Regions from separate parts of the Bradyrhizobium yuanmingense genome, predicted to be linked through region 3. Evidence: predicted binding sites of a transcription regulator. Region 3 holds the regulator's gene; each other region holds the start of a gene.
What was found. Region 3 encodes HrcA, which represses chaperone genes, less so after heat shock. Its sites were predicted from a motif close to GTTAGCACTCNCNNNNNGNGAGTGCTAAC; they were not measured.
Positions count from the first base shown of each region.

Region 1: the regulator HrcA is predicted to act here: its motif matches at 4,370-4,398, upstream of N2605_RS21875 (co-chaperone GroES).
Region 2: the regulator HrcA is predicted to act here: its motif matches at 2,854-2,882, upstream of N2605_RS02265 (co-chaperone GroES).

Region 1 covers NZ_CP104173.1:4,630,858-4,638,272, forward strand. Annotated here, with positions in the region: gene N2605_RS21855 (rhomboid family intramembrane serine protease) at 1-541, opposite strand, end outside; gene N2605_RS21860 (cupin domain-containing protein) at 693-1,220, opposite strand; gene N2605_RS21865 (O-linked N-acetylglucosamine transferase, SPINDLY family protein) at 1,511-3,640, shown strand; gene N2605_RS21870 (usg protein) at 3,775-4,062, opposite strand; gene N2605_RS21875 (co-chaperone GroES) at 4,442-4,756, shown strand; gene groL (chaperonin GroEL) at 4,805-6,445, shown strand; gene lepB (signal peptidase I) at 6,767-7,415, opposite strand, start outside.
Region 2 covers NZ_CP104173.1:476,721-484,135, forward strand. Annotated here, with positions in the region: partial or broken gene N2605_RS02255 (hypothetical protein) at 1-521, opposite strand, end outside; gene groL (chaperonin GroEL) at 718-2,349, opposite strand; gene N2605_RS02265 (co-chaperone GroES) at 2,468-2,764, opposite strand; partial or broken gene N2605_RS02270 (hypothetical protein) at 3,078-3,598, shown strand; gene N2605_RS02275 (protein phosphatase CheZ) at 3,831-4,616, opposite strand; gene N2605_RS02280 (L,D-transpeptidase) at 4,933-5,763, shown strand; gene N2605_RS02285 (DUF2076 domain-containing protein) at 6,413-7,228, opposite strand.
Region 3 covers NZ_CP104173.1:7,513,878-7,521,292, reverse strand. Annotated here, with positions in the region: gene N2605_RS34860 (hypothetical protein) at 1-486, shown strand, start outside; gene pncA (bifunctional nicotinamidase/pyrazinamidase) at 717-1,439, shown strand; gene grpE (nucleotide exchange factor GrpE) at 1,591-2,208, opposite strand; gene hrcA (heat-inducible transcriptional repressor HrcA) at 2,303-3,391, opposite strand; gene rph (ribonuclease PH) at 3,560-4,273, shown strand; gene rdgB (RdgB/HAM1 family non-canonical purine NTP pyrophosphatase) at 4,285-4,920, shown strand; gene hemW (radical SAM family heme chaperone HemW) at 4,907-6,064, shown strand; gene N2605_RS34825 (penicillin-binding protein activator) at 6,165-7,397, opposite strand.

The sequences.
Region 1 (7,415 bases), 2.9 Mb from region 3:
ACAGCGCGGCGATCAGCCCGGTGATGGCGCCGGACGCACCGACGCCGACCGTGCCGGGGCCGTTGCCCAGCAGCGAGCCGGCCTCTCCGGCCAATGCACTGGCAACGAAGATCAAAGCAAACCAGCCGCGGCCGATCAGCGACTCCAGCCTGACGCCGACGATGAACAGCGCCACGCAGTTGCTCACGAGGTGCCACCCGCTGCCATGCAGAAGCGGCGCAAGGCCGATTCGCCACCACTCTCCCCTCCCGACGACGAGATCGTAGCCGGACGCCCCCTGAGCGATCAGCGAGCGGACATCGAGATCGCCGTCCCGCGCGATGTCGATGGCGAGACTACGCTGCAGAACGAAGATCAGGAGCAGACCGAAGATCAGGCCGATGGTGAGGAAGGGGATGTCGGCCAGAAGCTTGTTGTCGGCAAAAAGCGTCTCCTCGCTGGAAGAGGGCTTCTCTATGGCGATCGGCGCGGCGGCGGCTTGAAACGATGCTCTTGGAGCTGGCGCTACGGTGCCGCGTCGGCCAAAAGTGTTGGTCGCCATGAAAGCATTTCCCGCGTTGACACAGCCTTGAGTTGACGCGAGAGGTATTTTCGACTGGTTAGCACCAGGCTTGCGGGGCGGCCGAAATCATCCCGATTGCTGACCGCCCGGTTTCTCGGATCGACCGCATTTTAGCGATCGAGAGTTGCGCTTACGCCTTCAGCTCCACCGTCTTGAACTCAGCGGGGAGGATCACCTCCAGCAGCTCCACGTCGTCCGAATAGTCCAGGATCATGTGTCTGATCTTCGGCGGCTGGGTCCAGGCGCTGCCTTGCTGCATCAAGGTCTCGCCCTGCCCGTCCATATAGGTCTTCACCCAGCCCTTGAGCACGTAGACCATCTGGAATTCGACGTCGTGATAGTGGAGCTTGGACACCTCGGCCCGGTTGCAGGGACCTTGCAGGCGGATCACATGCGCCTGCGCGAGGCCATGGGTCGCCTCGCCGATGCCGAGATCGCGATACTTCGCGTAGGCGCGCAGGCCGTCGGCCTTGAAGTCTTCCTCGCGGTGATGGCTGACGGCGATGCGCTGCTTCGGACGTGCGGGCTTTTTCGCAGCGGCAGTGCGCGCCTTCGCCTTCACGGCCTTGCGTGCCGAGGATCGCGCCGCCGCCTTGGCGCCACTCCGCTTCTTCACCGCGGTCTTCAATGCGGGCCTCGATGCCTTTTGCTTGGCCATTGTCTGCCTCCCTGTTTCTGAGCCGCCGTCGCGCGGTATGGCTTGAAGGTCAGCTTATCCAGTCGTGGGCGAGGCAGCAATCGCAGACCTGGTCGTGTTGAGTAGTGCCGCATCCGCGCTGTCACCCTCCCCCTCCAGGACCCTCCCCTGGAGGGTAAGAGGCTGAGGCCAATCACGCGATCACCGCATCGCTTCGTAGCTTGCCCCAAGCTGGCGTGGCGGGCGGGGGTCGTCTCGTCTTCGTTCTCGCGCTGAACTAGTCTCGCCCGGGACATCCGGGGAATTGATTCATGGGCAGCAATGTCGGTCAGCGTGCATTTCAAAATGCCCGGCTTCAGAAGCGGCAAAAGGCCGACGTGCTGCCCTTGCTCGGGCAAGCGCTCGAATTGCACAAGAAGGGCCGCCTGCTCGAGGCCAAGGCTGCCTATCGCCAGCTCCTGCAGATCGCGCCCAATCAATTCATCGCGCTGCATATGCTCGGCGCGTTGGAGTCCGATGCCGGGAATTATCAGCAGGCCGAGAGCCTGCTGAGCCGGGCGGTTGTCGTCGATCCGCGATCGGCCGAAGCCCATATGAGCCTGGGCGTCGCGCTGAACGGGCTGAAACGTCACAATGATGCCCGCGAGAGCTATCGCAAGGCGCTCGCCTTGCGGCCCAACTACGCCCTCGCTCTCTCCAATCTCGGGAACGCGAGCGCGGCCCTGGATCGCTACCAGGAAGCGCTCGACAGCTACGATCGGGCGCTCGCCGTCGACGCAAACCTCGCCGAAGCCCACAACGGCCGCGGCTCCACGCTCTGCCGTCTGCGCAACTACGACAAGGCTCTTGCAAGCCTGAACCGCGCGCTCGCGATCAAGCCCGACTATGCGGCGGCGCTGGCGAACCGCGCCGTGGCACTCCGGGAGCTGCAGCGATTCGACGAGGCCATGGCGGATTGCAACCGGGCAATCGCCCTCGCCCCTGACGACGTGAACGGATGGCTTTGGCGCGCCAATGTCTTGCTTCAGACCCGGCAGGTGGCCCAGGCACTATCCGATTGCGAGAAGGCGCTCGCGATCGCGCCCGATTCCGATCAGGCTCATCTGGTGCTGGGCCTTTGTCTTGCCGGACTAGGCCGGGTCGACGAAGCCCTCGCCAGTTTCGACAGAGCCCTCGATATCAGGCCCGATCTCGAGAGCGCGATCTCGAGCAAGATCTTCACGCTCGATTTTGTGCCGGACGCCAGCGTCGAGCGGCATCAGCAGGCGCGACGCGTATGGTGGGAGCGGATCGGCGCGAGAATCGCTTCAGAAGCGGCGGCACCGCATGACAACGGCCGCGATCCGGATCGCCGCCTGGTGCTTGGCTACGTCTCGTCGGACTTCAACGCGCATTCGGCTGCGTTCATCTTCAAGCCCGTCCTGCAACACCATGACCGCGCCCAGTTCGAGATCGTGTGCTACTCGTGCTCGGCGAAGGAGGACGCGACGACACGCGAATTTCAAGGCATCGCCGATCGCTGGCGTGACGCCTCGCAATGGAGCGACGATCGCCTCGCCGCCCAGATTCGCGACGATCGCATCGATATCCTGATCGATCTGTCCGGCCATACCAGAGGAAATCGCCTCGGCGTATTTGCGCGCAAGCCGGCGCCGATCCAGGCGCACGGCTGGGGCCACGGCACCGGCACCGGGCTGCCGACGATCGACTATCTGTTCTCGGATCCGGTCGGGATTCCGCACGACGTTCGGCATCTGTTTGCAGAGACGGTGGTCGACCTGCCGTGCTTCGTGACGCTGGCGCCGCTGCCGGCCGGGATTGCGCAGGGCAAGACGCCGGCACTCTCGAACGGCTTCGTCACGTTCGGTGTCTTCAACCGCATCAGCAAGATCTCGGACGAGGCGGCGGCAGTCTGGTCCAGGATCCTCGAGCGGGTGCCGGGCTCGCGACTGTTGATCAAGGACGTGGCTCTCGACGACCAGCTGGTCCGCGACGAGCTGCTGGCGCGATTTGCGGCTTGCCGATTGCCGGCCGAACGCGTCGATCTGCTCGGGGCCACGTTGCGGGACGAGCATCTGGCATCGTTCAATCGCATCGATATTGCCCTCGATCCGTTTCCGCAGAACGGCGGCGTCAGCACATGGGAAGCCCTGCAGATGGGCGTGCCCGTGGTGGCGAAGCTCGGCAACAGCCTGCCCGGCCGCGCTGCCGGCGCCATCCTCACCGCACTTGGCCTGCCGGACTGGGTCGCCGACAGCGAGGAGGCCTATGTCGAGATCGCGGCCAGCCGCGCGGCCGAGATCGGCGAGCTCGACAAGTTGCGCCGCGAGTTGCCCGCAACGATCAACGCCGCGGCCGCGGGCAACCCCGTCTCATATGCACGCGCGGTGGACGCGGCCTATCGCGCGATGTGGACGCGTTATTGCAGCGGCGGCGTCTGATTGCGTGATCTCGTAGGGTGGATTAGCCGAAGGCGTAATCCACCGTTTCTGTTTCGGCACGCGGAGAGAAACGAAGTGGATTACGCCAGCGGCAGCGCGTCGCGCCGCCGCAGGCTAATCCACCCTACGCGGCCTCAATGCAGGCGGAACACGCCGTCAACGGCGCGGAGCTCGGCCGGCTTGATCAGCTTGGAATGCGCCACCGTCACCGAATGGAGGGGACCGTCGAGCTTCTCCTGCCAGAACGCCAGGAAATCGGTGAGCGCGGGGAATTTCGGAAACATGTCGTAGTTCTGCCAGACATAGGTCTGGAGCAGCGAGGGATGATCCGGCATCCGATAGAGAATTTGTGCCGTCGTCAGCCCGTAGCCCAGCATCTGTTTCCGGAATTCCTCGGAAACGCCCCCAACGCGCAGTCCCATGCCAAACCTCCTTTGCAGGAGCGCATTCGGCGAGTGGCTTGGTCCGTGCCCCGGGGAGCCACCCGGAAACGATGCGCTCACAGACGAGAAATGTGACGCAAACTGACAACTCATCTCAAGCCCAAAAGTTTAACAAGCTGTTGAAATTCAATGCTTTAGCAGCAGAGACGACTCCGTGCTAATACGGTCACGGCTGCCCGGTTAACGATGGCGAGGGGTTTCTGGCAGTCCGCGCTTTCGGCTGCTAATTTTTCTGCTACAAACCCTTGCTCCCGCAAAATTCCTGTCCTATTTCAGGCTCGCCTGTGCTAGCACTCACGGGCAACGACTGCTAACAATCCCCAAATCCTCAACACGTGCAATTGCTTAGGAGGACTGCATGAAATTCCGTCCGCTTCACGACCGCGTCGTGGTCAAGCGCATCGACGCAGAAGAGAAGACCGCTGGCGGCATCATCATTCCCGACACTGCCAAGGAAAAGCCCTCCCAGGGCGAAGTCGTCGCCGTTGGTCCCGGTGGCCGCGACGAAGCTGGCAAGCTGATTCCGATCGACCTGAAGGTCGGCGACCGCGTGCTGTTCGGCAAGTGGTCCGGCACCGAGGTCAAGATCGACGGCCAGGACCTGCTGATCATGAAGGAGAGCGACGTGATGGGCGTTCTCGAAGTCAGCGAGTCCAAGAAGAAGGCGGCTTAAGAGCCCCTCTCCTCCCCTCCAGTCAAACTCACCTAAGGAAAACTCCAGATGGCAGCCAAAGAAGTCAAATTCTCGGTTGAAGCGCGCGACAAGATGCTGCGCGGCGTCGACGTTCTCGCCAATGCGGTGAAGGTCACGCTCGGTCCGAAGGGCCGCAACGTTGTGCTCGACAAGTCGTTCGGCGCTCCCCGCATCACCAAGGACGGCGTCACCGTCGCCAAGGAGATCGAGCTCGACGACAAGTTCGAGAACATGGGCGCGCAGATGGTGCGCGAAGTCGCCTCCAAGTCCGCTGACGCGGCCGGCGACGGCACCACCACCGCCACCGTGCTCGCCCAGGCGATCGTGAAGGAAGGCGCCAAGTCGGTCGCCGCCGGCATGAACCCGATGGACCTCAAGCGCGGCATCGACCTCGCGGTCGAAGCCGTCGTGGCCGACCTCGAGAAGAACTCGAAGAAGGTCACCTCGAACGACGAGATCGCCCAGGTCGGCACCATCTCGGCCAACGGCGATGCCGAAATCGGCAAGTTCCTCGCCGACGCCATGAAGAAGGTCGGCAACGAGGGCGTCATCACCGTCGAGGAAGCCAAGTCGCTCGAGACCGAGCTCGACGTGGTCGAGGGCATGCAGTTCGACCGCGGCTACATCTCGCCCTACTTCGTCACCAACGCCGACAAGATGCGCGTTGAGATGGACGACGCCTACATCCTCATCAACGAGAAGAAGCTCTCCTCGCTGAACGAGCTGCTGCCGCTGCTCGAGGCCGTGGTGCAGACCGGCAAGCCGCTGGTCATCGTCGCCGAGGACGTCGAAGGCGAAGCGCTTGCGACCCTCGTCGTGAACCGCCTGCGCGGCGGCCTCAAGGTCGCGGCCGTCAAGGCTCCGGGCTTCGGCGATCGCCGCAAGGCCATGCTGCAGGACATCGCGATCCTGACCGGCGGCCAGGCTATCTCGGAAGACCTCGGCATCAAGCTCGAGAACGTCACGCTCAACATGCTCGGTCGCGCCAAGAAGGTGATGATCGACAAGGAGAACACCACGATCGTCAACGGCGCCGGCAAGAAGGCCGACATCGAGGCGCGCGTGGCGCAGATCAAGGCGCAGATCGAGGAGACCACCTCGGACTACGACCGTGAGAAGCTCCAGGAGCGTCTTGCCAAGCTCGCGGGCGGCGTCGCGGTGATCCGCGTCGGCGGCGCGACCGAGGTCGAGGTGAAGGAGCGCAAGGATCGCGTTGATGACGCGATGCATGCGACCCGCGCGGCCGTGGAAGAAGGCATCGTTCCGGGCGGCGGCGTTGCCCTGCTCCGTGCCTCCGAGCAGCTCAAGGGTCTGCGCACCAAGAACGACGACCAGAAGACCGGCGTCGAGATCGTGCGCAAGGCGCTGTCGGCCCCCGCTCGCCAGATCGCGATCAACGCCGGTGAAGACGGCTCGGTGATCGTCGGCAAGATCCTGGAGAACAAGGCCTACAATTACGGCTTCGACTCCCAGACCGGCGAATATGCCGACCTCGTCAAGAAGGGCATCATCGACCCGACCAAGGTGGTCCGTACCGCGATCCAGAACGCTGCCTCGGTGGCCGCGCTCCTGATCACCACGGAAGCCATGGTCGCCGAGCTGCCGAAGAAGGGCGGCGCCGGCCCGGCGATGCCCCCGGGCGGCGGCATGGGCGGCATGGACTTCTGATCCAGCCTCTCAGGCACGATACGAATGCGAAACCCCGGCAGCGATGCCGGGGTTTTTGTTTTTTTGGGGAGCACGTCATTCCGGGGCGCGCCCCTCTTGGGCGCGAGCCCGGAATCCATAACCACGAAATTCAGTTGGTTGTCCCGGAATGGAGATCAGCGCAGTCCAAATTCCGATCCTCGACTACTGAGTCTTCCAGTCCCACTGCCACTTCTTGCACCCCTTCTTACGGGCGACAGGCATAGCGGGCCATTCCATCTGGCTGTGGTTATGGATTCCGGGCTCGGCGCTGCGCGCCGCCCCGGAATGACGGAGCAAGCCTTACTCCACCTTCCCGAGCCGCTCGAAACGCGGCTCGCCGTCTTCATCCAGCGACCAGAAGATCCGCGTCACCTTGCCGATGAGATTGTCCATCGGCACGAAGCCGAATGTCGACATGCGGCTGTCGGTGGAATTGTCGCGGTTGTCGCCGAGCACGAAGATGTGGCCCGGCGGCACGGTGAAGACGTCTGTGTTGTCGAGATAGCCGTTGTCGAGGCAGTCGTAGGTCACATAGGACGCGCCGCTCGGCAGCGTCTCGCGCCAGCGCTTGACGGCGGCGCGGTCGTCGACACCGCAGGCGTCGCCGGCAAATGTCGCCTCCAGGGCGACGCGGGTCACCGGGCGGCCGTTGAGGATGAGCCGGCCCTGCCGCATCTGGATGCGGTCTCCGGGCAGGCCGACGACGCGTTTGACGTAGTCGGCAGAACTGTCCTTCGCCGTCCGGAATACCACGATATCCCCGTATTCGGGATCGGCGGCGAGGACGCGGCCCGAGATCCAGGACGACGCGAATGGGAGGGAATAGCGGCCATACCCGTAGGGATATTTCGCGGCGAAGACGTAGTCGCCGACCATCAGCGCCGGTGTCATCGAACCGGACGGAATGTTGAACGGCTGATACAGGACGAAGCGAAGCAGGATCACCGGC
Region 2 (7,415 bases), 800 kb from region 3:
CGGCGAGACGTCGGTGAAATCCTTCGGCTGCGGCGTGATGCCGTCGTCGGAGGCCTGACTGTCCAGGAATTCCTTTTCGCTGAGATCGGAATTGTCCGGCGAGGTCACTTCGGTCACCGCCTGGCCGACCGCGATCTGGCCGCGGAATTCGAACATGTCGCCGGACTGCTTGCGCGTCAGCTTGACGCTGACCGGCGACTTCTCACTGATGCTCTGCGTCGTTCCGGTCAGCGTCTGGCCGGCGACCTGGAGGTTGACGACGAAGCGGTCCTTGCGGTCGGAGTTCTTCGCGATGGGGTAGCAGACGTCGAGCACCGCCGCGGTCAGCGTCTTGCCCTGGCGCGTCTCCTTCAGGATCACGTCGGCATTGCCGTCCATCAGCCCGTCCATCGCGGTGAAATAGCGCGTCTCGGTTCCCCCGGCGCGGTCGCCTTCGGCGACAGCTTCATCTGGGCGGAGGCCTGCGGCGGAACGGCGAGCAGGGCCAGAACGGCCGTGGAGCAAACCAGAAGCGCACGCATCGATGACATCCTCGCGCAACGGCCATGATCCGGAAAGCGTGAAGCGGTCTCTAGGATCATGCCCAAACAATCAGAATCGGCGCGCCACCGTAGTGGGTTTTGGCCGCTGGTTGAATCGGAAAGCGAAACGGGCAGGGTCGGAAAAAAAAAGGCCGCCCGGAGGCGGCCTTCGCAACTCTGTCACGGAACGGAAGGCTTAGAAGCCGCCCATGCCGCCGCCGGGGGGCATCGCGGGCGGAGCTTCCTTCTTCGGCATCTCGGCGACCATGGCTTCGGTAGTCACCAAGAGGCCGGCCACGGAAGAGGCGTCCTGCAGCGCGGTGCGCACCACCTTGGCGGGATCGATGATGCCCTTCTCGACCATGTCGACATAGTCCTCGTTCTGGGCGTCGAAGCCGAAGGTCTCGGACTTGTTCTCCAGGATCTTGCCGACCACGATCGAGCCTTCCACGCCGGCGTTCTCGGAGATCTGGCGGATCGGGGCTTCCAGCGCCTTCAGCACGATGTTGATGCCGGCCTGGACGTCGTCATTGGCGTTGGTGAGACGGCCGACCGCCTTCTTGGCGCGGAGCAGCGCGACGCCGCCGCCCGGGACGATGCCTTCCTGAACCGCGGCGCGGGTGGCGTTGAGCGCGTCCTCGACGCGGTCCTTCTTCTCCTTGACCTCGATCTCAGTGGCGCCGCCGACGCGGATCACCGCGACGCCGCCGGCGAGCTTGGCGAGGCGCTCCTGGAGCTTCTCGCGGTCGTAATCCGAGGTGGTCTCCTCGATCTGGGCCTTGATCTGGCCGACGCGGGCCTCGATGTCGGGCTTCTTGCCGGCGCCGTTGACGATCGTGGTGTTCTCCTTGTCGATCACCACCTTCTTGGCGCGGCCGAGCATCTTCACCGTGACGTTCTCGAGCTTGATGCCGAGCTCCTCGGAGATCAGCTGGCCGCCGGTCAGGATCGCGATGTCCTCCAGCATGGCCTTGCGGCGGTCACCGAAGCCCGGCGCCTTGACGGCCGCGACCTTGAGGCCGCCGCGGAGCCGGTTGACGACCAGGGTGGCCAGCGCCTCGCCCTCGACGTCCTCGGCGATGATGACGAGCGGCTTGCCCGACTGCACCACGGCTTCCAGCACCGGCAGCATGGCCTGCAGGCCCGAGAGCTTCTTCTCGTGCAGGAGGATGTAGGCGTCCTCGAGCTCGGCGGTCATCTTCTCGGCATTGGTGACGAAGTAGGGGCTGAGATAGCCGCGGTCGAACTTCATGCCCTCGACGATATCAACCTCGGTCTCGAGCGACTTGTTCTCCTCGACGGTGATGACGCCCTCGTTGCCGACCTTCTGCATCGCCTGGGCGATCATCTTGCCGATGGCGGCATCGCCGTTGGCCGAGATGGTGCCGACCTGGGCGACCTCGGAGGAGGCGGCGACCGGCTTGGCGCGCTTCTCGATGTCCTTGATGACGGCGGCAACCGCGGTGTCGATGCCGCGCTTGAGATCCATCGGGTTCATGCCGGCGGCGACCGCCTTGGCGCCTTCGCGCACGATGGCCTGGGCCAGCACGGTCGCGGTGGTGGTGCCGTCGCCGGCGAGGTCGTTGGTCTTGGAGGCGACCTCACGCACCATCTGGGCGCCCATGTTCTCGAACTTGTCCTCGAGCTCGATCTCCTTGGCGACCGTGACGCCGTCCTTGGTGATGCGGGGGGCGCCGAAGCTCTTCTCGATGACGACGTTGCGGCCCTTCGGGCCGAGCGTCACCTTGACGGCGTTGGCGAGAACGTCGACGCCGCGCAGCATGCGATCGCGCGCGTCTCCGGAAAACTTGACGTCTTTGGCAGCCATGGTCTGCAATCCCTCGTGTTATGTGATGTGTGTTGTCTTGTGCCGTGCGGCGGAACGATGGATGCCCGGATCGCCTGGATCCGGGCATGACATTCAGCGGCTGTTCAGGCGGACGGCCTTAGGCCAGCACGCCCATGATGTCCGACTCCTTCATGATCAGGAGCTCTTCGTTGTCGATCTTGACCTCGGTGCCCGACCACTTGCCGAACAGCACGCGGTCGCCGACCTTGAGGTCGATCGGGATCAGCTTGCCGGTCTCGTCGCGGCCGCCGGGGCCGACGGCGACGATCTCGCCCTGGGACGGCTTTTCCTTGGCCGTGTCCGGAATGATGATGCCGCCCTTGGTCTTTTCCTCGGCGTCGATACGTTTGACCACGACACGGTCATGCAGCGGACGAAATTTGGATTTAGCCATGACGTTTCCCTTTGGAGGCTCGCTTCGGAAGTAGTGGGGTCGGTGGGGCGGCGCTTCCGTCCCCCTCTCGTCGAGGATCAAACGGCGCGCTTAGCAATCGGGCTTTCCGAGTGCTAATAGTGGGTCCGGAAATATGGCTTGGCCGCGATCCTGTCAAGCAAAGGTGGTTAAGCGATTGTTGAGGCGGATATAGGATGGTGGCATTGGAAACTCGCTCGGGGCGTCGGCGTAAAGAACGACGTCATTGCTCCGGCAGCGGTTTTGCGCTTGGCTGCGGGAGGGGTGCGGCCATGGTCTTGTTCGGGGGAATGCCATGATCAGTTCGGCTCACGCGCGCACGGTTGCCAATCTGGCGGCCGCCTCTTGTCTGGCGCTGCTGCTGGGCGCCTGCGGCGGCGGCTTCAACCTGCCGTCCCTCACGTCGTCCCCGCCGCCGCCCGATGCCGAACCTGGCGTCGCTCCGGAAATGCCCGCCACCATCCGCGCCGACGAGATCGTCGGCCGCTGGGGCCTCGCCTCGTTCCAGAACCCGGCCGATCGCGCCCGCACCGAGAAGATGGCGCGCGAGCAATGCAGGAACCCCTACGTGATCACCGCCGGTTCCTCCGGTGGCGTGATCATGCATCTCGCCGACCAGGCGACGCCGCAGGAGCTGCGGCTGAAGGGCTCGCCGAGCGGCAAGAACTACATCGGGCCGGCCGGCCCGACCCCGGCGATCAGGACCGCGAAATCGTCTCCTTCGACGGTCGCGTCATGATCACCCGCTTCATCGACAAGGACGCCGGCACCCGCTACGGCAACATGGTCTACGTCCGCTGCGCGCCGAGGGCGTGACGGTCTCTTACCCTCTCCCCTTGGGAGAGGGTGGCTCGCCGCGTAGCGGCGAGACGGGTGAGGGGTCTATCTCCTCACGAACGGTCTTGCGAGTCGAGAGAACCCTCATCCGGCGCTTCGCGCCACCTTCTCCCACAAGGGGAGAAGGGAAGAAGAGTTCACGATCTGCACCGGCCAAAACAAAAAACGCCGGCCCAAGGCCGGCGTTTTGTTATTCCGATGTCGTCGCCGCTCAGTCGAACAGCGCGTCGATGTCGTCCTGCGAGGCGTGGCCGACGTCGCCGGCGAGCTTGGGGCCGTTGAGGAGCTTCTCGTCCTCGCTGCGGTTGTCGACCTGCGCGGGCACATGGGACTTGATCGCGTCGACGCCGCCCCAGATCTCCATCATCGCGTTGATGTGCTGCTCGATGAACTTCATCGTGCCCATGACCTTGCTGATGCGCTGGCCGGTCAGGTCCTGGAAGTTGCAGGCTTCGAAGATCGAGATGACGCGTTCCTGGATGTCGTCGGCAAGGCGCTTCTGCTGATCGATCGAGTCCACCTTCGACATCGCGCTGGCGGCCTGGTCGATCGATTCCGCGGCTTCGAGGATCTGCTGGGTCGCCTGCTCGGTGCCGCCGACCACCGCGCCGAGCTCGCCGTTGACCTTGGCCATCTCGCCGCCGTCGAAGCTCTTGCCGTGCAGCGTCGCGATCTCGCGCTTGGTGCGGTCGATGGCGTCGTGGATGAGGTCGAGCTCGACCTTCAGCTTCTCGCACTGCTCGATCTGCGCCCGGTAGGTATCGAGCATGGTGCGCGCTTCGGCAAGCTCGTGCGCGGTCGAGGCGTCGATCGCCGCCATGGCAGCGCTGCCGGACAGCGGGGCCGCGACGATGCCCTTCGCCATCTGGGCGCGGATCGCGCGCAGCTCGGCCATGATCTCGCTATGCATCGGGAGTGCCTCTTCAGTTACGTCTACAATGGGCATCTCGCCACCGACGATATCTTCGACGCGAAAACGCTTGCGGTGAACAGCCATCAGGATACTCCCCCCACCTCACTCACGCGTCTTTGTAGGCAGAAGCGATTTAACACGAAGTTCACAGCAGGAACTGCTGATCGGCCGCGCGCGACGCGGCGCAAAGAAGCGATTAACCATCACCGCGCGGCGTTCATCGAAAATAAACGCTGATCGCCAAATTGCAGGCGCGCTCGCGACGTGGTGAATCCAAACGCGCTGTCCGTTTACCAAACAAAACGGCTTTTGCTTTTTATTGACCACGTCGAAGAGCGCGGATCAGCCACCGGCTCTCCACGACGCATGTGATCTAGACGAAACAGTACAGAGTACGTCGATGTTCAAGAAAATGTCTGTCGCGCTGCTCGGCAGCGCTTGCACCTTCATGGCCGGCGCGAACGACGCGGGCGCCTTCGACAACAGCGTGCCGAACGATCCGCCCGCGGTGCTGTACCAGCCGCGCGTGCCGCCGGCGCCGGTGCGCGTGGCGTCCCATTCCGACATGGGCGGCGGCTTCATCGAATTCCTGTTCGGCGATGGCCCCGGCCGCGGCCCGGCCTACGCGCCGGAGCGGCCGGTGTATCAGCAGCAGCCGGGCTATTACGACCAGCGGCGCCTGCCGCCGATGGGCGAGCCGCAGATGCAAGGTGGGTATCAACAAGGCGGATATCAGCAGGGCGCGTCTCTGCAGCAGGAGGCGGTCGATCCGCGGCAGCGTCCGTTCGATCCGAAATTCGAGAAACAACTCGTTGACTATAGCGGCAAGGAAAGTCCCGGCACGATCGTGGTCGATACGCCGAACAAGTTCCTCTATCTCGTCGAGGGCAACGGCCGGGCATTGCGCTACGGCATCGGCGTCGGCCGTCCCGGCTTCACCTGGTCCGGCGTGAAATCGATCACCGCCAAGCGCGAATGGCCGGACTGGACGCCGCCGGCGGAAATGCTCGCGCGCCGGCCCGATCTGCCCAGGCACATGGAAGGCGGCCCAGAAAATCCGCTCGGTGCCCGTGCGATGTATCTGGGATCGACGCTCTATCGCATCCACGGCTCCAACGAGCCCTGGACCATCGGCACCAACGTCTCCTCCGGCTGCATCCGCATGCGCAACGAGGACGTCATCGACCTCTACGGCCGCGTCAATGTCGGCACCAAGGTCGTGGTGATGTGAAGCGTCATGCGCTCGATGGAGCGATCAAGTCCGGGTGCCGCGTCGGCTCGAAATGCGCGGCGTCGAAGGGACGCTGCCGCCGCCAAACGTGTGCCTGAATAGTCCTACGTCCGCTGACGGTGCCTCGACCCGCGACGAGGGACAGCGGCGCGGCGAGGACGAGCTGATGAAGCCGAATGCGGTGCGCGAGCCGAGCGGTTCAGCCGCCGCACCGACAGCTCTGCCTTCCTGAGGCGCTCGTGCAGTCCCTCCAACTCGTACAATTCGGTGATGAGATGGGTCGTGACGTCGCTCAGGGTCGCGATGCGCTGTTGAAGTGAACTCATTCTTAAAACCCCCGACTGTAGCCAAGAGAGGCAGCCACGATGTGTGGCATAAGCAGTGTGTTCTTCCAATTGAACACCCATGTCCAAATTTGGAAATCCGGGAGTCTACGGCGGCGTGTGTCGGAGGACGATTTCGCCCGGCATGGTGAAGTCAGGCGCACCTCGTGACGTTCTGCACGGTGCTGTCCGACAACGCACGCACTAGTCATATTATATCGAATGGCATCATGGCGTGTGGTGGCAGAGCAGAAGTGCGTTGAGCTCTGCTTGAACAGAAATCGGCCGCCCGGAGGCGGCCGTTCCACATCTGTCGGTCGAATGGCCTACGCGTAATCGCTGCCGCCGTCGTCGTCGCCGCCGAAATCGCTGTTGTCGGCCGTGTCGAAGCTGTCGTCGTGATCGTTGCCGTAGTTCTGGTCGTAGTTGTCGCGCTCGTTCGACGCCTGGTCGAAGAAGCCCTGGCGGGATTCCCGGTTCGAGCCAATGTCATCGAGGCCGGCCTCGCGCGCCAGCGAGCCGCCGGACTGATCGCCGCCGCCCCAAGGACTTCCACCAGCGCTGCGGTCGCCGAGCGCGTTGCTGTCGCCAAAACCCTGCTGGTGCGATCCGCCCATCATGCCGCGGATGCTCGAGAGCAGCAGCGAGCCGCCGACGACGCCGGCCGCGGCTGCCGCCGCCGTGCCGAGGAACGAGCCGCCGCCACCGCCGATCGGCGGAGCGCCCTGACCCGGACCTTGGCCGTAAGCCTGTCCGTAAGGCGGCGCGCCGTAACCCGGCTGGCCTTGCGGCATCGCCTGGCCGGTGTTCCAAGCCGGACGCTGCTCACGCTGCGGCACATTCGGCACCGAGCCGCGGGACGGGCCGCCGCCAAACAATGTGTCGCGCATGGTGTCGAGGAAGCCGCCGGACTGCGCCTGCTCGGGCGCGTGGGCCGCTTCCAGCTCCTGGATGCGGGCATTGGCGCGCTTCAGCGCTTCGTCCTGGACCAGCGTGGTCTGCACCAGCGCGTAGATGGCGCCGGGCGCCTTGCGCAGCCCGTCGGAGATCGCGGCGATCGCATCGGGATCGCGCTGTGCATTCTCCAGCTTAGAAAGCCGGTCAAAAAGCTCGTCGACGAGCTGGCGTTCCTGCGGCGTCATGATCTGTCTCCTTCGCGCCAAACCAAGCGCGAGAGGAGATGTAGGGTTCCATTATGGCCCCAACAGTGCCGGCCGGATTAAATTTCGGTATGCGACAAGCTGCCTCGCCGCTTCGGCAGATTCCTCGCGTCTTCGGCGGTTTCCTTCATCAGAAGTGGGACGTCGTGACCCATGCGGCTAACGGAGC
Region 3 (7,415 bases):
ACCACCCGCAGGCAGGTCTCGGCCGAGGAGCAGATCGCGCTGCTGCCGTTCAAGATCACCGATCTCGCCGACTTCAAGGACATCAAGACCCTGGCACCGGGCTCGAGCATCATCCTGGCCGACGGCGATGAGAGCGTGGGCTACGAGGCGAGGCCGTTCATGATCCTCGGCCTGATCGGCGCCACCCCGCAAGCCGCCGACGACCGCGCCCGCTTCGCCCAGGAGGCGGCGCTCCAGATTCCCGGCGTGCGCGAGTCGCGCATCACCATGTCCGAGCCGATCCGCATCAACGGCCAGCAAGGCTTCGAGACCCGGATCGACGGCGTCAGCGGCAAGGACAAGGTCCCGGTGACGGTGGTGCAGTGGATCCGCTTCTCGAGCGGCGGCGCATCATTGCGCATCATCGCCAGCGCCCCGCGCGACCAATGGCAAGCCGCCTTCACCCGCTTCCGCACCGTACGCGACGGGATTCAGCCGAAGGGGTAGGGCGAAGCCGGCGCTAATCGTGGTTGGTCGCAGTTTCACGAAGAACCTTCGCCCAACTTCTCCCTGTGGTTATGGATCCCGGGTTCGCGCTTTGCGCGCCCCGGGATGACGGCGCTATGGGCTTTGTCAGCCCACGCGCTGGACAGAACCCGCTGCATTTTCAGGCTTCTGTTCGTATACGAACGGAACTAGGCTTCCTCCCGTTGGATCATCCTGGAGGGGAGGTAGACATGCTGGTTCGGCGACAGGTCTTGGCAATGCTTGGAACGACGGCGCTGGCGACGCTCGCGCCAAGCGCGCTGTTCGCGGCCGCACCGATCAAGCCGGACGAAGCGTCCGCGCTGCTCGTGATCGACGTGCAGAACTGCTTCCTGCCCGGCGGGAGCCTCGCGGTGAAGGAAGGCGAGCAGGTGGTGCCGGTCATCAACAAGATCTCGAAGGCATTTGCGAATGTGGTGCTGACGCAGGACTGGCACACGCCGGGCCACGTTTCGTTTGCGTCGGTTCATTCCGGCAAGAAGCCGTTCGAAACGGTCGACCTGCCCTACGGCAAGCAGGTGCTGTGGCCGGACCATTGCGTGCAGGGCACCGAGGGCGCGGCGCTGTCGAAGGACCTGTCGATCCCGCACGCCGAGCTCATCATCCGCAAGGGATTTCACAAGAACGTCGACAGCTATTCGGCCTTCCTCGAGGCCGACGGCAAGACCTCGACCGGGCTCGCCGGCTACCTGAGGGGCCGCAAGATCAAGCGCGTCTTCGTCGCTGGTCTTGCGACAGACTTCTGCGTCGCCTGGACCGCGCTCGACGGGCGCAAGGCGGGCTTCGAGGTCTATGTGGTGGAAGACGCCTGCCGCGGCATCGACACGCAGGGCTCGCTCGCCAAGGCCTGGGCCGACATGGCCAAGGCGGGCGTGAAGCGGATTCAGTCTGCGGATATCGCGGTGAGCGCGTAGGCGGCGCGCCATCTTCCGTCATTCCGGGGCGCGCTTCAGCGCGAGCTATGGTGCGCAATTTGCGCACCTGAGAATCCATTGTGCGGTTGTCTCTGCTGTTCGATGGATTCCGGGTTCTCGACTTCGCCGAGCCCCGGAATGACGCCAACACTCAGTTCGCCGCGCTGCTCGATTCGTTGTTGTTCGCCGCGGGCGCAGTCTTCGCGCCGCCCTTGGCGACGCCGACCAGCGCCGGGCGCAGCACGCGGTCACCGATGGTGTAGCCGGCCTGCATGATCTGCACCACGGTGCCCGACGGCACCGACGCGTCAGGCACTTCGTACATTGCCTGGTGGAAGTTCGGGTCGAACTTCTGGCCCTGAGGATCCAGCTTCTTCACGCCGTGTTTTTCCAGCGCGTTGAGCAGCGCGCGCTCCGTGAGCTCGACGCCCTCGATCAACGAGACCAGGCCGGGATCGGCCGCAGCACGCGCCTCCGCCGGAACGGCATCGAGTGCGCGCTGGAGATTGTCGGCGATGTCGAGCACGTCGCGCGCGAAGCCGGTGATGCCATAGAGGCGGGCGTCGGCAACTTCCTTGGCGGTGCGCTTGCGCAAATTCTCCATCTCGGCCAGCGTCCGCAGCATGCGGTCGCGCGCTTCAGCCGCTTCCTTTTGCAGGGTTTCGACCGAACCCGGCTCGGGATCGTCGGGCATGATGTAGGGTTTCGACACCACGGGCTCGCCGGTCGCTGCAGTCGTGTCTTGGGGTTGCCGGTCTTGCTCGGTCATCGGCTCTGATCTCGAACTCGTTTCAGGGATGTTGGCCCGGATATCGTGCTTAAGCCCGCGAAAATCAAGCGCCCGTGATCGACAGAAAGGCCGGTCAGCCCCCCAACAGGCGGCTGACGATGCGGGCGGCGTAGTCCACGGTCGGGATCACGCGGGCATAATTCAGCCGCGTCGGGCCGATCACGCCGAGAACGCCGACGATGTGGCCGGCGGCATCCCGATAGGGCGAGATGATGGTGGAGGACCCCGACAGCGAGAACAGCTTGTTCTCACTGCCGATGAAGATGCGCACGCCTTCGGCGGTCTCGGCCCGGCCGAGCAGATCGATCACGCCGCGCTTGGTCTCGAGGTCGTCGAACAACAGGCGAACCCGCTCCAGATCCTCCAGCGCGTGCAGATCTTCGAGCAGATTGGCGTGGCCGCGGACGATGAGCTGACGGTCCTCGCTCTCGCCGCCGGACCAGCTGGCAATGCCGGCCGAGATCACTTTCTGTGTCAGCTGATCGAGCTCGGCACGGGCCTCGCCGAGTGCGGTCTCGAGCTCGAGCCGCGCTTCGGCCAAGGTGCGGCCGCGGATCCGCGCATTGAGGAAATTGCCGGCCTCTGTCAGCGCCGAAGAGGGAACTCCGGGCGGCAGCGTCAACACGCGGTTTTCAACCTGGCCGTCTTCGCCGACCAGGATCACCAGCGCTTTTTCCGGTTCCAGGCGGACGAATTCGATGTGCTTCAGCCGCGCATTGGATTTCGGCGTCAGCACGACGGCGGCGGCCCGGGTCAGACCGGAGAGCCGCATCAAGGCCTGGTCCAGCGCCGCCTCGACCGATTGCGCCTCGCCGACGGACGAGAGCTGGCTCTGGATCGCCTGCCGCTCGGCCTCGTTGAGGTCGCCGACCTGCATCAGGGCATCGACGAAGAAGCGCAGGCCCAGTTCCGTCGGCAGCCGGCCGGCGGAGGTGTGCGGGGCATAGATCAGGCCGAGCTGTTCCAGATCGGCCATGACGTTGCGCACAGATGCCGGCGACAGCGGCATCGCAATCAGGCGGGAAATGTTGCGCGAGCCGACCGGCTCACCGGTCGCGAGATAGCTTTCGACAATTTGACGAAAGATGTCGCGGGAACGCTCGTTGAGCTGGGCAAGGCCTGCGCGCGGCGCGATCAGATGGATCGGATCGTGATGGGCCACAGACGGTAACTCCTCTCGGATCCTTATAATTTGTCCATCCGGGCCGCGTCTGACAAGCGTGGCGTTTGCAGGCCGACGGTCAGGGGGTGAATAAGCCCTTGCCGCCCACCCCCGCCCCACCTACAAGCACCGCGAACAGCCTATTCCCGTGAGTTTTGGAGATTTCCCATGCGGCCAAGCCGCCGTGCGCCCGACGAATTGCGCCCCGTGACGCTGGAGCGCGGCGTGGTCAAATATGCGGAAGGCTCGTGCCTCGTTAAATTCGGCGACACCCATGTGCTGGTCACCGCCACACTGGAGGATCGCCTGCCGCCGTGGCTGAAGGGGCAGGGCCGCGGCTGGGTCACCGCCGAATACGGCATGCTGCCGCGCGCGACCTCCGAACGCACCCGCCGCGAGGCCTCCGCCGGCAAGCAGAGCGGCCGCACGGTCGAGATCCAACGCCTGATCGGCCGCTCGCTTCGCACCATCGTCGATCTCGAAGCTCTCGGCGAGCGCCAGATCACGGTCGATTGCGACGTGCTCCAGGCCGACGGCGGCACGCGCACGGCCTCGATCACCGGCGCCTGGGTCGCGCTTGCCGATTGCCTCAACTGGATGAAGGCGCGCAACATGGTGAAGGCCAACGTGATGCGCGACAACGTCGCCGCGATCTCCTGCGGCATCTACAACGGCACGCCGGTGCTCGATCTCGACTATGCCGAGGATTCGGAAGCCGAGACCGACGCCAATTTCGTCATGACCGGCGATGGCCGCATCATCGAGGTGCAGGGCACCGCGGAACGCGAGCCGTTCACGCAGGACGAGTTCCTGAAACTGATCGCCCTGGCGCAGAAGGGCATTGCGCGTCTGGTGGACTTGCAGAAACTGGCCGTGGCGTAGTCAATAGGCCCATGCACCGCCGAATCACCGACAAGCTCGTCATCGCCACCCACAATCCCGGCAAGCTCGCCGAGATGAGGGAGCTGCTCGCGCCGTACGGGATCGAGGCGGTGTCGGCCGGCGAGCTCGGCCTAGACGAGCCCGAGGAAACCGGCAACGATTTCCGCAGCAACGCCGCGATCAAGGCGGTCGCCGCAGCGCAGGCGACCAAGCTGCCCTCCTTCGCCGACGATTCCGGCATCGTGGTCGATGCGCTCGATGGCGCGCCGGGAATCTACAGCGCGCGCTGGGCCGGCCCAACCAAGGATTTCAACGCGGCGATGGCGCAGATCGAGCGCCTGCTGCAGGAGCGCGGCGCCACCACGCCGGACAAGCGCAAGGCCCACTTCGTCTCCGCGCTTTGCGTGGCCTGGCCCGACGATCATCGCGAGGAGGTCGAGGCGCGCGTCGACGGCACGCTGATCTGGCCACCGCGCGGCACGGCCGGCTTCGGCTACGACCCGATGTTCCTGCCGGACGGGCACATCCGCACCTTCGGCGAGATGACCAGCATCGAGAAGCACGGCCTGCCGCCGCTTGGCCTCGGCCTGTCGCACCGCGCCCGCGCTTTTCGGAAACTGGCGGAGATCTGCCTTGAGCCGCGCTAACAAGGATGCGTTTGGCGTCTATGTGCACTGGCCGTTCTGCCTGTCGAAGTGCCCCTATTGCGACTTCAACAGCCATGTCCGCCATGCCGCGATCGACGAGACGCGCTTCGCCGCCGCCTTCGCGCGTGAGATAGCAACGACCGCGGAGCGCGCGCCCGGCCGCGAGGTCACCTCGATCTTCCTCGGCGGCGGCACGCCGTCACTGATGCAGCCCGCCACCGTCGGCGCGGTGTTAGACGCGATCGGCAAGCACTGGACCGTCGCAGGCGACGTCGAGGTAACGCTGGAAGCGAACCCGACCAGCGTCGAAGCCACGCGCTTTGCCGGTTATCGCATCGCCGGCGTCAACCGCGTCTCGCTGGGCGTGCAGGCGCTCGACGACGCCTCGCTCAAAGCGCTCGGCCGCATGCACAGCGCGCGCGAAGCGCTCGATGCCGTCGCCATCGCGCGCCGCGCGTTCGACCGCTATTCGTTCGACCTGATCTACGCCCGCCCCGACCAGACGCCGGCGATGTGGGCGGGCGAGCTGCGGCACGCCATCGATGAAGCGGCCGAGCATCTGTCGCTCTATCAATTGACGATCGAGGAAGGCACGCCCTTCTTCGGCCTGCACCAGGCCGGCAAGCTGAAGACGCCGGACGAAGCGGTCGCCCGCGCGCTCTACGACGTCACGCAGGAGACCTGCGACAAGCTCGGGCTGCCCGCCTACGAGATCTCCAATCACGCGCGGCGCGGCGCCGAATGCCGGCACAATCTGGTGTACTGGCGCGGCGAGGAATATGCCGGCATCGGCCCGGGCGCACATGGCCGTCTCGACATCGACGGCGTGCGCCACGCCACCGCCACCGAGAAGCGTCCCGAGGCCTGGCTGATGCGGGTCGAGACCAACGGCGACGGTGTCGTCAGCGACGAGCTCCTCAACAGCGAGGAGCGCGCCGACGAATTCCTGCTGATGGGTTTGCGTCTCGCCGAAGGCATCGATCCCGAGCGCTACAAGGCCCTCGCCGGCCGCCCGCTCGACCCCCGCCGCATCGCGCTCTTGCGCGAGGAAGGCGCGATCACCGTGGATGCGACGGGACGGCTGCGGGTGACCAGCAGCGGTTTTCCGGTGCTGGATGCCGTGGTCGCGGATTTGGCGGCTTAGCGGATCTCGTAGCCCGGATGGAGCGTAGCGCAATCCGGGACGGTCTCACCGCGTGGACAGAACCCGGATTACGCTGCGCTCCATCCGGGCTAAGAAACCATTACGCCCCAAAGCTCTTCGGCGAGCCCGCCACCGCAACGCCGCCGCCTTGCGTCACCTTCATCACGGCAAGTCCGCGTTCATTCGTGCCATCAGCACGGAAGCGGAACAGGCCGTCGATGCCGGCGAAGCCTGAGGGGTTGGTGAGCACGTCGGAGGAGAAGCGCTGGCCGCCTTGCGTGCGCGCCAGCGCGGCAACGAGCGCGACCGCGTCATAGGAAAGGGTCGCGGTGCGGATCGGCTCGGCGCCGTATTTCGTGCGGTAGCGGCCGGAGAAGGCGCGGAAGCCGGCCGGATCGGGCGCGGCGTAAAGGCCGCCCTGCAGCGCGGCGCTGGCATAGACGCGCGGATTGTCCCACAGGCCGGTGCCGAGCAGCTGGATGTTGCGCAGGTTCGCGCCCGCGGCCGTCATCGCATCCGCCACTGACACGACGGCATCGCCGTCATCGGCAATGAATAGCGCGTCCGCACTGCCGAGCTGCTGCGCCACGGTGCGCGCGGGCGTGGCGCGATCGGCACCGTATTTCTCGAACGCAACGATGCGCCCGCCGCGCCGCGGCACCGCCGCCTTCACCGCGGCCTCGACGACATTGCCATAGGCGTTGTCGGGCACCAGCACCGCGACGGAGCGCTTTCCGATGCCGGCGGAATATTCGACGATGCGGTTGACGTCGGACTCCGGCAGGAACGAGAGCAGATAGACGCCGCGTCCGGCGATGCTGGAATCGGTCGAGAAGGCGATGACGGAAATGCCGCGCGTGCGCGCGACCTGCGCCACCGCCGGCACCGATTGCGCGAACAGCGGCCCGAGGATGATCTCGGCACCCTCGTCGACCGCCTGCTGCGCGCCGGCCTGCGCGCCTTGCGGGCTGCCATTGTCGTCCTTGATCAGGAGCTGGATGTTCGGGTTCTGGAACTCGGCCAGCGCCATCTCGGCGGCGTTGCGCATCGATTGCGCGGCGAGCCCGGCATTGCCGGCCGCGGAGAGCGGCAGGATCAGGCCGACCTTCACGCCGCCGGTGCCGGCGGTCGTCGCCTGCTGCTGCGGTCCTGCCGGCTGGGCCGGCGGCGCGGAGCTCGAGAACGGGTTGGAGAACTGGCTGAGGCTTTGCTGCACGCCGGCGCAGGCCGACAGCACGGGCGCGCCGAGCAACAGGCCGAGCGCAGTCCGCCGGGTCGCCCCTGGCGATGGGGATCCCGGAAGGTGAGACTTTGGATGACGCGGGCCGACCATGGCAGCTTCTCTTCCGAC